Regions from separate parts of the Nitratireductor sp. StC3 genome, predicted to be linked through region 1. Evidence: predicted binding sites of a transcription regulator. Region 1 holds the regulator's gene; the other holds the start of a gene.
The links. The regulator LexA, encoded in region 1, represses DNA repair genes until DNA is damaged. The targets are predictions, from matches to a motif close to TGTTCNNNNTGTGTTCNG.

Region 1 (7,453 bases):
GCCGTGCAGACGGTCGAAGCGCTTGCCGCGCGCTGCCGTGTCGCCACGCTGACCACCATTACGCAACACGTGCCGGCCGCGCACGTCTTCTTTCCGACCCGCAGCCTTTCGGGCGGTCTGGCGCAGGCCCTGCAGGCGCGCGGCATCGCGCTGACGCGGATCGCGGAAAACTGCAAATTTCCGCATGTCACCTATTTCTTCAACGGTTTCCGGCAATCGCTCGGGGAACGCCAGGTGGCGATCCCCGACACGCCGGGCGGTCCCGAACAAAACCCGCGCATGCGGGTGGACGAGACGGTGGACGCCTGCCGCGCGGTGATGACGAGCGATCGCGAGACCGGTTTTGTCGTCAATATTCCAAATCTCGATCAGGTCGGGCATTCCGGCGATGTGGGCCTGTGCCGGCAGGCGGCGGCCGCCGTCGACCGGGCCCTTGCCGCCATCGTGGCCCAGTCCCGTGACACCGGCTGGACGCTGGCGGTCACCGCCGATCACGGCAACGCCGAACGACTTTTGGACGATCGGGGCCGCGGCTTCGGTTCCCACACCGCAAACCCGGTCCCCTTCACCATCGTTGCGGCCGATGGCGGGCGGGCCGACTGGGCGCTCGAGACGGGCGGGCTCGACAACGTCGCAGCGACCATGGCCGCGCTTTTGGGCGTCGATCCGGCCGGGATTGGCGACGCGCCATCGCTGATTTGCAGACAACGGAGCCTGGCATGATCATAACGCTGCGCATCGACCCGCACGAACGTGCCGCCGCCGCGATCGGCCTGCTGGTGCCGGAGCCGCCCGACACGGTGCACCAGACCCTGGTCGGATTCTGTGCCCCCTGCCCCTTGCCCTACCGGATCGTCCGCGAAAGCCGGAGCGGCCAGCGCGCCTATCTGTTCGAGGGCGATTTCGGCGCGAGCCTCGAATTTTCCTTCCATTTCGCGGCCGGGACAGGGACGGTCAAAACCGACGAATTTGCCGATTTCGACAATGCCTATACGAGGCTTGCCGGCGATCTGTCCGAATTTCTCGCCCTCGAGCGACCCGCATGCGCGGCAGGCCATGGTGACGACGACATTGTCGCGGCGGTGGCGCGCCGGTTCAGCTATGGCGGGCCGAATCCCGATCTGGCGCGCCCGGCGACGTTTTGCGGCGTACGATCCGGCAACTGCATCGATATCAACACCGCCCTGCTTGCCTGCCTGCGGGCTGCCGGGCGCCGCGCGGCCTATTTCGCCGGGTTTCATTTCGGCCGCAACCGGGGCGGCTGCCGCGCCGACGGCATGCATTGCTGGATCGCCACCGAGACGGCGGGACGCCGGTGCGATTGGGATGTCGCGCATTGCCTGATTGCCGGCCTGGCACGACCGGTGGCCGGCTTGAACCCTCTGGGCGGGGTCCGGGCCGCGTTTTCCCATGGGCGCGGACTGGTTTTCGAGGCCGCGACGACCCGTTTGCCGGCGATCAGCCATTTCGCCCGCCCGCGCTGGCTTCTGGCCGACGGCAGCCTGCCCGAGGCGGCCACCAGCGCGGTGCTGACACAGCCCATGCGGGCTGACGCCGAGATCCGGCACGCGGCGCGGCCGCCGCAAACGGCAAGCTGGGCAACGAGGAGCGTATGATGTCGGCCAGAAAGACTGTGATCGCCGCCTTCTCCCTTGCGCTGACGTTCGCCGGCCTGGGTGTATCCCATGCCCAGGAGGAGGTGCGCATCGTCGTTACCGGCTCGAGCACGATCGCGCCGTTGATGATGGATATCGCCCAGCGCTATGAGGCCGCGCATCCGGGCGTGCAGGTCGATGTCCAGACCGGCGGCTCTTCCAGGGGCCTGTCGGACGTCCGGCGCAAGCTCGCCGATATCGGCATGGTGTCGCGGGCGCTCGGCGCGGATGAAAACGACGTCGCGGCCACGCGGATCGCATGGGACGGCGTGGCGCTGATCGTTCATGCGCAAAATCCGCTCGAACGGCTTTCCGACGACCAGGTGCGGGCGATCTACACCGGCCAGGCGACGCGCTGGGAGGCGTTCGGTTCCTGGGACGGGCCGATCACCGTGGTCAGCAAGGCCGAAGGCCGCTCGACCTTGGGAATCTTCCTCGATTATCTCGATCTCGATATTCGCGACATCCGCGCCCATACCATCATCGGCGACAACGAGCAGGCGGTGAAAGTGGTGGCCGGCAACCCGAGGGCGGTGGGCTACATCTCGATCGGCGCGGCCGAATATCACGCAAGCGCCATGACCCCGATACGCGCGATCGCGCTCGGGGCCGTCGCTCCAACTTCCGCCAATGTCGCAAACGGGTCGTACCCGGTCAGACGAGAGCTGAACCTGGTCACGTATCCCGACCCCGCGGCGCCGGTCGAAGCGTTTTTGCGGTTTGCCTCCGGACAACAGGTGCATGACCTCATCTCAGACCATTATTTCTCGCCCGCCTCGAATTAGGCTGTTTCGCGGCCCGCTCGCGCTGAAAGACGCCGTCTTCGTCGTCGTCTTGTGGGCATCGGGCGTTCTGGCGATCGGAGCGATGGCCGGCGTCTTGATCGTGCTGGCGATCGGCTCCGCGCCCGCGCTGACCGAGGCGGGACTGGGCGCCTTCGTGGCCGATGGCGACTGGTATCCGACCGCCGGCGAATACGGCCTGGTGGCGATGGTCGCGGCCACGCTCGCGGTTTCGGCCGGCGCGCTTGCCGTCGCCGGCCCGCTGGGAATCCTGTGCGCGGTCTATATCCGCTATTACGCCGGCGATGTCGGCGGTGCCGCCTTTCGCGTGGTGCTGATGACCCTGGCGGCCATTCCCTCGGTCGTCTACGGCCTGTGGGGCATGACCGTGCTGGTGCCGCACATCGCCGCCTGGCAGCCGCCCGGCACCTCGCTCCTGGCCGGCGTGATCGTCTTGTCGATCATGGTGCTGCCGACCGTGGCCGTTCTGGCGGAGGCGGGCCTGCGCCAATTGCCGGCCTCGCTCTATCTCGGCAGCCTGGCGCTCGGATGCGCCCGTCACGCGGCGATCAAGCGCATCGTGCTGCCGTCGGCCAAGGGGGTGGTGGCGGCCGCCTGCATGCTCGGGCTCGCCCGCGCGCTGGGCGAAACGATGGCCGTGCTGATGGTGGTCGGAAACGCGGTCGCGATGCCAGACAGTCCGTTTGCGTCCGTGCGCACGCTGCCGGCCAATATCGCGCTCGAAATGGCCTACGCCATCGACGTCCACCGCTCGGCTCTGTTCGTTTCGGGCCTGTTCTTGATGGCCATGGTCGGGCTGCTGCTCGTCTTGCGCCGCTGCTGGGGCGGGGCCGATGCACCGCAATCTTAGACCCTTCGTCAACGACCTTGTGGTGCGCGCGGCGGTGGCGGCGGTGGTGCTCGTCCTGGCTGCAATCGTTATGCATGTGGTCACGCGCGGTGCTGCGCTGGTGTCGTGGGACTTCCTCACCACCGCGCCGCGCGCGGCCGGGCGCGCCGGCGGCATCGCGCCGGTGCTTGTGTCGACGGCGGCGGTGACGGGGGTGGCGCTGGCGGCCGCCTTGCCGCTTGCGGTCGGGGCGGCGGTGTTTCTGGTCGAGGCGGTACGCCCGCACACCGTGGCCGCGCGCCTGACGCGGGGCTGCCTGGGCGTGCTGGCCGCCGTTCCCTCGATCGTCTTCGGTCTGGCCGGCAACATGATCTTCTGCGACTGGCTCGGCTTCGGCTTTTCCATTCTGGCCGGCGGGCTGACGCTCGCCCTGATGATCCTGCCGATCGCGGCCTGCGTGGCCGAAACCACCTTGCGCATGCACGGCGAAGACCGCAGGGCCGGCTACGCGCTCGGCCTGCCGCAGCGGCGGATCGTCTGGTCGATCATGCTGCCGGCCGCCGCACCGGGCATTTTCGCCGGGCTGGGGCTCGGTTTCGGGCGCGCGGTCGCCGAAAGCGCCGCCCTGATCTTCACCAGCGGCTACGTGGTGCGCATGCCGGATTCGGTTTTCGATTCGGGACGGACCCTGGCGGTCCATATTCTCGACCTGGCGATGAACGTTCCCGGTGGCGACGGCAATGCGTTCGCGACCGCCACCGTGCTCTTGGCGTCGGTCGCCGCCGTCGTCGCCCTGTTCACGGCTTTGGACAGCAAGCAAGGCAGGGATTTCGTATGAACGTGCAAGCCACAGGAACCCGAAAGCTCGACTTGTCGCCGGGCCGCGCCGAGGCGAGCCATATCCGCGTCGAAAACGTCACGGTCGCCTATGGCGCCATCAAGGCCCTGTCGGATGTCAGCCTGTCGATCCCGCCAGGGCGCATCACCGCGCTGATCGGCCCGTCCGGCTGCGGCAAAACCAGCCTGCTGACCTGCGTCAACCGGCTGATCGACCTGATCCCGGGTGCGAACGCGTCCGGCCGTATCCTTGTTCGCGATACCGACGTGCTGGCGCGGGGCGCCGATCTCCTGCGGTTGCGCAAGCGGGTCGGCATGGTGTTTCAGAAACCTAACCCGTTTCCGTTCTCCATCCGTCGCAATTTCGATATCGTGTTGAGTGAATTCGGCGTGCGCCGGCGGGCGGACCGGGACGCGCGCATCGACGAATGCCTGCGTGCCGTCGGCCTGCACGCGGAAATCGGCCACCGGCTCGACATGTCCGCCTGCGCGCTGTCCGGCGGCCAGCAGCAGCGTTTGTGCATTGCCAGGGCGCTGGCCACGCGGCCCGAAATCCTGCTTCTGGACGAACCGTGCAGCGCGCTCGACCCGATGTCGACGATGACGATCGAGCGCCTGCTGCTCAAACTCAAGGACAGCGTCACGCTGGTGATCGTCACGCATAATCTGTCTCAGGCACGACGGATCGCCGATCAGTGCGCGCTGTTTTGGACACGGCGCGGAACCGGCTACCTGCTCGAGCACGGCACGATGGCGGATTTGTCGGAGCGGCCGCAAAACCAGGTCACCGACGATTATCTCAACGGCCGGCTGGCGTAGGCCGGGCGCAAAACCCGCCGAGAGACCGGCGCTCGAAACGGGGACGCCGCGTTTCAACATCCGCGGCCTTCCCTTGTCGCGGGTATCGGTGCCTGCCCGAAGACCGGGCGCGGCATGCCGTCGGCGGCGTTGCCGGCATCGTTTTCGTCTTTCGGCGCTCGGACACTTGCGGAACAAGGTGAGAACAGATACAGTTTGTTCTGGTTTTGTTTGTCGATGATTCCACTGGGGCCGCCATGTTAACCCGAAAACAACACGAGCTGCTGCTTTTCATCCATCAACGGCTGAAGGAAACCGGCATTCCGCCCTCCTTCGACGAAATGAAGGAAGCGCTCGATCTCGCCTCCAAATCGGGCATTCATCGGCTGATCACGGCGCTGGAGGAGCGCGGTTTCATCCGCCGGTTGCCCAATCGCGCCCGTGCGCTGGAAGTGCTGCGCCTGCCCGAATCGATCTCTCCGGGGCTCGGGCGGCCGCGCAGCTTTTCGCCGAGCGTCATCGAGGGCAGTCTCGGCAAGCCCAAACCCAAGCCGGCCCCGCCCGTGTCGGCCAATGACGACGCTGGCGGCGGCGTGTCGGTGCCGGTCATGGGGCGGATCGCCGCCGGCGTGCCGATCGACGCCATCCAGCATCAAACGCATGCGATCGCCGTGCCGCCCGACATGCTGTCGGCCGGCGAGCACTACGCGCTCGAGGTGCGCGGCGATTCCATGATCGATGCCGGCATTCTCGACGGCGACACCGTCATCATTCGCAGCGCGGCGACAGCCAATCCCGGCGACATCGTCGTGGCGTTGGTGGAAGACGCCGAGGCGACCCTGAAACGGTTTCGGCGCAAGGGCGCCTCGATCGCGCTCGAAGCTGCCAACCCGGCCTACGAAACCCGCATCTACGGCCCCGACCAGGTCAAAGTCCAAGGGCGGCTGGTCGGCCTGATCCGCCGCTACTGACGTTTCCCGGTGTCGGTCGCGCCGGCGACCCAGGTCGGGCCGGTGTCGGCACATATGTAGTCTGGCCGCGGCTCGATCGGGCGCCGCTTTGTCGGCCGCCGATCTCGCCGCCACGGCGGATGGCTCAGCTTTTGTCGCCTTTCCCGCTTTTGCCGTTCTTGTTGTTCCTGCCTTTCTCGCCGCGCTTGTAAGGCGCGAGACCGCGGGCCTCGCGCGAGAATTTGCGGTGCGCGAACCATGGCCGTTCGTTCCGCGGCAGGGCGAAGCGCGCTTCGGCGCGCAACGGCCCCCCGCTCGCGCCGGCGCTTTCGGTTCCAACTTGCTTGAAGCGCACTTCGAGACTGCCGCGGCGGGCAAGGTCGCGCGCGGTCACGACAAGAACGTCTTTCGCCCGGCACGGATTGGCGGCGGTCGCGTCCGCGATCACGATCACGCTCGCCACGCCGCAAAACGGCGCGGCCGCGGCCCGGGTCTTGGCGTGCACCACCACGGCGCCGCGGGCATGGACGGCCTCGCAGGCCGCGGCGTCGCAGACGAAGCGCGTCTCCGCCTCGGGCTTGCCGTCGGCGCGGTCGCGCGGCTTGACGTAACCCGTGGCTGCCAGCGCCTTTTGCCAGATGCCGATGGTAAAACCGTTCGGTCGCGGGCGATTGACGGCGAATAGGCCGTCATCGCGCATCAAGGCGGCCAGCCGGGCGTCCTCGGAAACCAGCAGGTCGGGCGGCGTGCGCAAGCCGAAGGCCAGCGTTGCGGCCAGCGCCAGCGGCAGCGCCAGCCAGCGCAGGCCGGAGGTCGCGATGGTCGCGACGAGAAGCGCGGCGGTGAACAGGATCAGCGCCAGCGGCGGCATCGCCCCGACAGCGTCGATCGGGCTGTGATCGGCAACCCAGCGCGCCACAGCCACCATGATCGCGATCCCCTGCCCCATCACCGTCAGCGGCGGACCTTCCAGCCCCACCGGCATCAACACGCCTGCGGCGACGGCCGGCGGCATGATCAGCGTCGACACGACCGGCATGGCGGCGAGATTGGCAACCAGCCCGAGCGGGGCGACACGGTGGAAATGCCAGATCGCGTAGACCGTGGTCGCGCCGCCGGCGATCAGCGAGGTTGCCGCGATCCCCGTGGCGAAATAAGCCAGGCGGCGCCCGGCCGCGTTCAGCCCGCCCCGTGGCGGGGCGCGGCCGGCGCCCGTCCTTGCCGAAACCCGGTTCGACCAGGCCGTATAGGCCGCGATCAGCGCCGCCGTGGCGGCGAACGACATCTGGAAACTCGGCCCGACCACCTCGTGCGGGGCCAGCGCGGCGATGATCAGCGCCGCGATTGCCAGATTGCGCATGGTGATTGCGGCGCGGTCGAACAGCAGCGCCACCAGCATCACCGCGATCATGATGAACGAGCGCTGGGCGGCGACCGCGGCGCCGGAAATCGCCAGATAATAGGCGGCCGCGGCAAGCGCCAGCGCGGCGGCGTATTTTTTGACCGGCCGGCGCGAGGAAAAGCCCGACGCGAGCGCGAACAGCGCCCGCAGCGCCAGCATCACCGTGCCGGCGACGAGGG
Region 2 (7,453 bases), 140 kb from region 1:
AATTACGGCCTGCAGCGCGGCTACCCGGTCTATCTTTCGACCAAGAACACAATTTTGAAAGTCTATGACGGGCGTTTCAAGGATCTGTTCCAGGAGGTCTACGAGGCGGAGTTCGAGCAAAAGTTCAAGGATGCCAAGATCTGGTACGAGCACCGGCTGATCGACGACATGGTCGCCGCCAATCTGAAATGGTCGGGCGGTTATGTGTGGGCGTGCAAGAACTATGACGGCGACGTGCAGTCCGACACCGTGGCGCAGGGTTTTGGCTCGCTCGGCCTGATGACCTCGGTGCTGATGACCCCGGACGGCCAAACGGTCGAGGCGGAAGCCGCGCACGGCACGGTCACCCGCCACTATCGCCAGCACCAGAAGGGCGAGGAGACTTCGACCAACTCGATCGCCTCGATCTTCGCCTGGACGCGCGGGCTCGCCCATCGCGCCAAGCTCGACGACAACGCCAAACTGGCCGATTTCGCCGCGACGCTGGAAAAGGTCTGCGTGCAGACGGTCGAAGCCGGCTTCATGACCAAGGACCTGGCGCTGCTGATCGGCCCCGACCAGCCCTGGCTGTCGACCACCGGCTTCCTCGACAAGATCGACGAGAACCTGCAAAAGGCCATGGCCTAACCCTTGGCCGGCAAGCCGCACCTGTTCGGCGCCGACTACAGCGTCTATGTGCGCATAGCGCGGCTTGCCCTTCTCGAAAAAGGCGTCGACCACGAGCTGGTGCCGGTCGACATTTTCGCCGACGGCGGCGTGGCCGACTGGTATCTGGCCCACCACCCGTTCCGGCGCATTCCCGCCTTCGAGCATGGCGATCTGCGCCTGTTCGAGACCGCGGCGATCACCCGCTATGTCGACGAGGCGTTTTCCGGGCCGCCACTCCAGCCGCAGGATGCCGCCCGGCGAGCGGTGATGAACCAGATCATCGGCCTGCTCGACGCCTACGCCTATCGCGCCCTGGTATGGGGTGTTTACGTCGAGCGGGTTTCAAAACCCCAACAAGGAAAAATGCCCGACGAGGCGCTGATCGCGGCCTCACTGGAAACGGCGCGCACCTGCTTGTCGACCCTGACGCGGCTTCAGGACGGCCACGCCTTTCTCACCGGCGATGCGCCGAGCCTGGCCGATCTGCACGCCGCGCCGATCCTGGCCTATTTCACCCTGGCACCGGAGGGCGCCGCGCTGCTGGCCGATTATCCCGCGCTGGGTCGCTGGTGGACTGGCCTGACGGCCAGGCCCGCCTTTCGGGCCACCGAACCGACAGGCTGAGCGTCGCCGGCCGCCGGGGTTCCCGGACGTAACTGGCCCCCGTTCACCACCTGACCCGGTCCCCGCATGCGCTGGCCGCGCTCGAAAACACCGGATCGGGCCGGCTCAGCCGGCCATCGCCGCCTTGACCGCCTCGATCGCCGCCTGCGCCTTCGCGCCGTCGGGCCCGCCGGCCTGGGCCATGTCCGGCCGGCCGCCGCCGCCCTTGCCGCCGAGCGCGGCCGAGGCGACGCGCACCAGATCGACGGCGCTGAAGCGCGACGTCTGGTCTTCGGTGACGCCGACCACCACGCTCGCCTTGCCGTCCTCGCCCGTGCCGACGAAAACCACCACGCCCGAGCCGAGCGCGGTCTTGCCCTCGTCGGCCAGCGGCTTCAGCTCCTTCGGCGAAACGCCCTCCACCACACGGCCGATGAACCCGGTTCCGGCGACGCTTTCGGTTTCGCTTTCGGCCTGACCGCCGCCGCCGAGCGCGAGTTTCTTGCGCGCTTCGGCCAATTCGCGCTCGAGCCGGCGGCGCTCGTCGAGCAGGCTGTCCACCCGGGCCTCGACATCGGCCGGGGCCACTTTCAGCGCCGCCGCCACCGCCTTCAGCCGGCGTTCCTGGGTATCGAGATGGTGCCTGGCCGCCTCGCCGGTCAGCGCCTCGATGCGGCGCACGCCGGCGGCGACCGCGCCCTCCGACACGACGCGCACCAGCCCGATATCGCCGGTCGCCGCGACATGGGTGCCGCCGCACAATTCCACCGAATAGGTTTTTCCGGCTTTGTCGCCTTGGAGCGCGGTGCCCATCGACACCACGCGGACCTCGTCGCCGTATTTTTCGCCGAACAGCGCCATCGCGCCCTCGGCGATCGCGTCGTCGACCGCCATCAGCCGCGTGGTCACCGGCGCGTTCTGCACGACGATTTCATTGGCCATGCGCTCGATGCGCTCGATCTCGTCGGGCGAAATCGGCTTGGGATGCGAAAAGTCGAAACGCAACCGCTCCGGCGCCACCAGCGATCCCTTTTGCGCCACATGCGTGCCCAGCACCTCGCGCAGCGCCTCGTGGATGAGATGGGTGGCGGAATGATTGGCCCGGAGATGGGCGCGGCGGGCGTGATCGACATTGAGATGCACGATAGCGCCCGGCGCGACGGTGCCTCGCGCGACCCGGCCGACATGCACGATCAGCCCGTCGACCTTCTTTTGCGTGTCGGTAATTTCGATCTCGAACCCCTCGCCGGCAATCCGGCCGGTATCGCCGAGCTGGCCGCCGGATTCGCCGTAAAACGGCGTCTGGTTGACGACCACGGCGATCTCGTCGCCAGCCGCAGCCGCCTCGACGCGGGCGCCTTCGCGCACCAGCGCCCTTACAACGCCTTCCGCGCCCTCGCTGGCATAGCCCAGAAACTCGCTCGCCCCGACCTCCTCCTTGATCTGGAACCAGACCGTTTCGGTCGCCGCCTCGCCGGAACCGGACCACGAGGCGCGCGCCTCCGCCTTCTGGCGCTCCATGGCCGCGTTGAAGCCGTCGAGATCGACCGAAATGCCGCGCTGGCGCAACGCGTCCTGGGTCAGATCGAGCGGAAATCCATAGGTATCGTAGAGCTTGAACGCGGTTTCGCCGTCGAGCCGGTCGCCGTCGCCAAAACTGTCGGTCGCCTCCGACAGCAGCGTCAGGCCGCGCGCCAGCGTCTTGCGAAACCGAGTTTCCTCCAGCCTGAGCGTTTCGGTAATCAGCGCCTCGCCGCGCACCAGTTCGGGATAGGCCTGGCCCATCTCGCGGGTGAGCGCCGGCACCAGCTTCCACATCAGCGGATCGGCCGCGCCCAGAAGCTGGGCATGGCGCATGGCGCGGCGCATGATGCGGCGCAACACGTAGCCGCGACCCTCGTTCGACGGCAGCACGCCGTCGGCGATCAGAAAGCTCGCCGCGCGCAGATGATCGGCGATCACGCGATGGCTGGCCCGCGCCTTGCCCTCGGCCGGCACCCCGGTCGCCTCGACGGCGGCCGCGATCAATGCCCTGAACAGGTCGATGTCGTAATTGTCGTGCTTGCCCTGCAGCACGGCGGCCACCCGCTCCAGCCCCATGCCGGTGTCGATCGACGGACGCGGCAAGTCGACGCGCTCGTCCGCCGCCACCTGCTCGAACTGCATGAAGACCAGGTTCCAGATCTCGATGAAACGGTCGCCGTCCTCGTCGGGGCTGCCGGGCGGACCGCCGGGGATCGCCTCGCCGTGGTCGAAAAAAATCTCCGAACACGGACCGCACGGACCGGTATCGCCCATCGCCCAGAAATTGTCGCTGGTGGGGATGCGGATGATGCGCTCGTCCGGCAGGCCGGCGATCTTCTTCCACAGGTCGAAGGCCTGGTCGTCGGTGTGGTAGACGGTGACCAGGAGCCGGTCCTTGGCGAGCCCGAATTCCTTGGTGATCAGCGTCCAGGCGAGTTCGATGGCGACATCCTTGAAATAGTCGCCGAACGAGAAATTGCCGAGCATCTCGAAAAACGTGTGATGGCGCGCGGTATAGCCGACATTGTCGAGATCGTTGTGCTTGCCGCCGGCGCGCACGCATTTCTGCGCCGTCACCGCGCGGCTGTAGGGCCGCTGCTCGACGCCGGTAAAGACGTTCTTGAACTGGACCATGCCGGCATTGGTAAACATCAGCGTCGGGTCGTTGCGCGGCACCAGCGGCCCCGACGCCACGATCTCGTGTCCGTTCTTTTTGAAGAAATCGAGAAAAGCCGACCGTATCGCGTTGACGCCGCTCATGGATGTGCCTTCTTGAAAGCCGCCGGAAAACCCGGAATTTGCGAACCGGCTTCTTATCGCCCGCCCGGATGGCTGTCCAGAAACCGTTTTGCAGCCGGCCTTGCCGCCCCCCTCCCCGGCGCGCAATGGGCGGCCAGACGCCCGGCCGCCGCCATCCCACGCACAGGCCAGAAAAAGGCCGCCCCTGCCTGAGCCCGGGCGGCCTGTCGTCACGAACGGCCGGGGTCGCTCGGACCCCGGAAAAACTACATTTCCGCGGCGTCGCCGCCCTCGTCCTCGGGGCGGCCCTCGTCGAGGAATTTCTCCGCGATCAGACCGGCATTCTGGCGCAAAGCCAGCTCGATCTCGTCGGCCGTTTCGGGATTGTCGCGCAAAAACTGCTTGGCGTTTTCGCGACCCTGGCCGAGCCGCTGCGAATTGTAGGAGAACCAGGCGCCGGACTTCTCCACGATGCCCGACTTCACCCCGAGATCGATCAGTTCGCCGGTCTTCGACACGCCCTCGCCGTACATGATGTCGAACTCGACCTGCTTGAAGGGCGGCGCGAGCTTGTTTTTCACCACCTTGACCCGGGTCTGGTTGCCGGTGACCTCGTCGCGATCCTTGACCGCGCCGATGCGGCGAATGTCAAGCCGGACCGAGGCGTAGAATTTCAGCGCATTGCCGCCGGTTGTGGTTTCGGGCGAGCCGAACATGACGCCGATCTTCATGCGGATCTGGTTGATGAACACAACCATGGTGTTGGAGCGCGAGATCGAGGCGGTCAGCTTGCGCAGCGCCTGACTCATCAGCCGCGCCTGCAGGCCCGGCAGCGAATCGCCCATCTCGCCCTCGATCTCGGCGCGCGGCGTCAGGGCGGCGACCGAATCGACCACCAGCACATCGATCGCGCCCGAGCGCACCAGCGTGTCGCAGATCTCCAGCGCCTGCTCGCCGGTGTCGGGCTGCGAAATCAAAAGATTTTCCAGGTCGACGCCGAGCTTGCGGGCATAGACCGGATCGAGCGCGTGCTCGGCGTCGACGAAGGCGCAAATGCCGCCTTTGCGCTGCGCCTCGGCCACCGTGTGCAGCGCCAGCGTCGTCTTGCCCGAGCTTTCCGGTCCGTAAATCTCGATGATGCGGCCCTTGGGCAGGCCGCCGACGCCGAGCGCGATATCGAGCCCGAGCGAGCCGGTCGACACCGTCTCGATCTCGACCACCTGCTCGTTGCGGCCCAGCCGCATGATCGAGCCTTTGCCGAACGCGCGCTCGATCTGCGAAAGCGCCGCATCCAGAGCCTTGGATTTATCCACCGAATTGTCCTCAACCAGCCGCAATGAGTTCTGAGCCATGATACATTACCCTTCGATCGTCAATGAAGCCCGGTCGCTTCTTATTCCTGATTGATTTGTACCCGTTTTGTTCCATTTATGCAAGTTTGTAGATTTTATTTAAAATCAAAGCTTTGAGGGTTATGTTCTTTTTTCGTTCGGGATTCCACCACAGCGGATGTGCCCCGTTCAGACATGTAAAGAAGGTGGATGACGATGGCATTGAGTCGATTCATGATTGACGAATCTGGATTTAGGCGAGGTTCTCAGGCATCGTATGAAGTATGCCTGTTGACATCGCTCTTGGCTCAGGAGAGCCGTCTGTCGCGCTTCCGCTAATGGGGCTTTTCCGTCTGCTACTTCCGCCTGTTTTTGTTTTTGGAAGCCCCGTCCAGCGATCTAAGAATGAAACATGTTCATATTGGCATGTCCCGATTGGGATACGGCGCCGTTTTAAGATCGGACCAGGAGTTTTCCCGCGCGCAGGCGTTTTTCTTGATCGGTATGAGGGGCGAACGGTCGTTGAACGGATAAAATTAAGTTGGGGTGATGCGGTTTTTTCTGACACAGGCGACACGGCAACTTTGATGTCCGACGAGGGGCCTATCCTTGTACCGGTAGCAATTCGTCATGAGGGTGATGATAGAAACGGCTACCTTGTTGACATTAGGCATGTCAGGGGGCGCGAAAAACCATACCCGATACCCCCCGATAGGAAAAAAGTTAAATTTAAGATTAGAGTAAAGCGAGGGAATAAATCTATAAGTAGCCCTCACTTTTATATTTTGAGAGTTCCTGAGGGGGCGAGCAACGGACATTTCGTATGCGAAATTGAATATCAGGGGGATGGAGCGCAATGACGGCTGGCGCCTATGACCGCTTCGACCGTCTCCTAAAGGCTATGCTCACGCGTCCGCCTTTGGTCCGGGACGGGGGAAAGACTGCAAAAGCAGGTCCAGCATCAAATGCGGCTGCTTCCGAAGGTTCTGGCGGAACTCGAATTCCCAAAGATAGGTCTGGAGCCACTTCTTCGACACCGAAACGTAAGTCCCGCACATAGACCGCTTAACGTGCGACCAGAACGCTTCGATGTTGTTGGTGTGAACCTCGCCTGACACGTATTGCTTTTCAGCATGGTTGATTGTGCCGTGCTGATAGCCAAGTTCCGACAGCTCACGGAAGGCACCGGCTTCATCGGTAGCGATGCGCGAACCGGGGCGAACCCATTTGAAGATTGCGGGCAGGACGTGACGGCGGCCCTTACCGGGAAGAACGCGGGTAACGACTTCGCCGCCGCGTTCGATGATGCCAAGCACTACTGACTTGTCATCTTCGCCGCGCTTGTCATAGCCACCGAAGAAGGCCTTGTCGGCCTCGACAATGCCGCTACCGGGGCCGCCGAGGCTGTTGTCGCCATCGACATAGCCCATGTACTGGCGGATCAGGTTGCACATGCGCCAAGCGGTCTTGTACGTCACGCCGATGGTGCGCTGGACTTCCTTGGCGGACACGCCGTTGCGGGAAGTCGTGAACATGAACATGACGTGGAACCAGTCCCGCAGGGATGTGCGGGTGTTTTCGAACGGCGTCCCTGCAGTCGGATAGACCTGATAGCCGCAGAAATCGCATTCGTAGCAGCGGCGCGACCTCACGCGATGGAAGTTGGCGAGCCTGCCGCACTTGGCGCATTCGTGGCGCTTTCCGTAGCGGGTAGCCATCAGATGATCGAGGCACGAATCATCGTCGGGGAACTGTGCGAGGAAATCTTTGAGTGTCGGGGCTTTGGGTTTCTTGCTCATGCTCCGAATATAGGGATTCGCCCTACATGTTTCAAGGGGATACATTCGCACCACAGCGGATGTATCCCCTCTCCCACGGTTTTGCGGCCCCGTCCGAGGGTCGGCGGGGCCGATTCGGCCGGCCCCGTTGCCAGCGCAAATCCCGGCCGGTAATGTCGCCACGCCGGCCGCGCGCCGGCCCGTCTTTTCTTCCCAGTCCGGCGCCACGATGCCTTCAGCTTCCCGCACAATCCTTGCCGTCGGCGGCGCCCATATCGACCGGCGCGGCCGGGTCGCAGGCCCGTTCGTGCCCGGAGCCTCCAATCCCGG

Region 2: recA (recombinase RecA) is a predicted target of LexA. The motif match lies at 5,490-5,507, and genes of this name have one in related genera.

The regions. Positions count from the first base shown of each region.
Region 1 covers NZ_PYBP01000001.1:294,866-302,318, forward strand. The annotation lists gene C7T96_RS01465 (hypothetical protein) at 1-723, shown strand, start outside; gene C7T96_RS01470 (transglutaminase domain-containing protein) at 720-1,616, shown strand; gene C7T96_RS01475 (phosphate ABC transporter substrate-binding protein) at 1,616-2,440, shown strand; gene pstC (phosphate ABC transporter permease subunit PstC) at 2,397-3,308, shown strand; gene C7T96_RS01485 (ABC transporter permease subunit) at 3,292-4,125, shown strand; gene C7T96_RS01490 (phosphate ABC transporter ATP-binding protein) at 4,122-4,943, shown strand; gene lexA (transcriptional repressor LexA) at 5,180-5,893, shown strand; gene C7T96_RS01500 (ComEC/Rec2 family competence protein) at 6,018-7,453, opposite strand, start outside.
Region 2 covers NZ_PYBP01000001.1:157,061-164,513, reverse strand. The annotation lists gene C7T96_RS00810 (NADP-dependent isocitrate dehydrogenase) at 1-627, shown strand, start outside; gene C7T96_RS00805 (glutathione S-transferase family protein) at 631-1,272, shown strand; gene alaS (alanine--tRNA ligase) at 1,378-4,035, opposite strand; gene recA (recombinase RecA) at 4,281-5,366, opposite strand; gene C7T96_RS00790 (IS1595 family transposase) at 6,251-7,144, opposite strand; gene C7T96_RS00785 (PfkB family carbohydrate kinase) at 7,353-7,453, shown strand, end outside.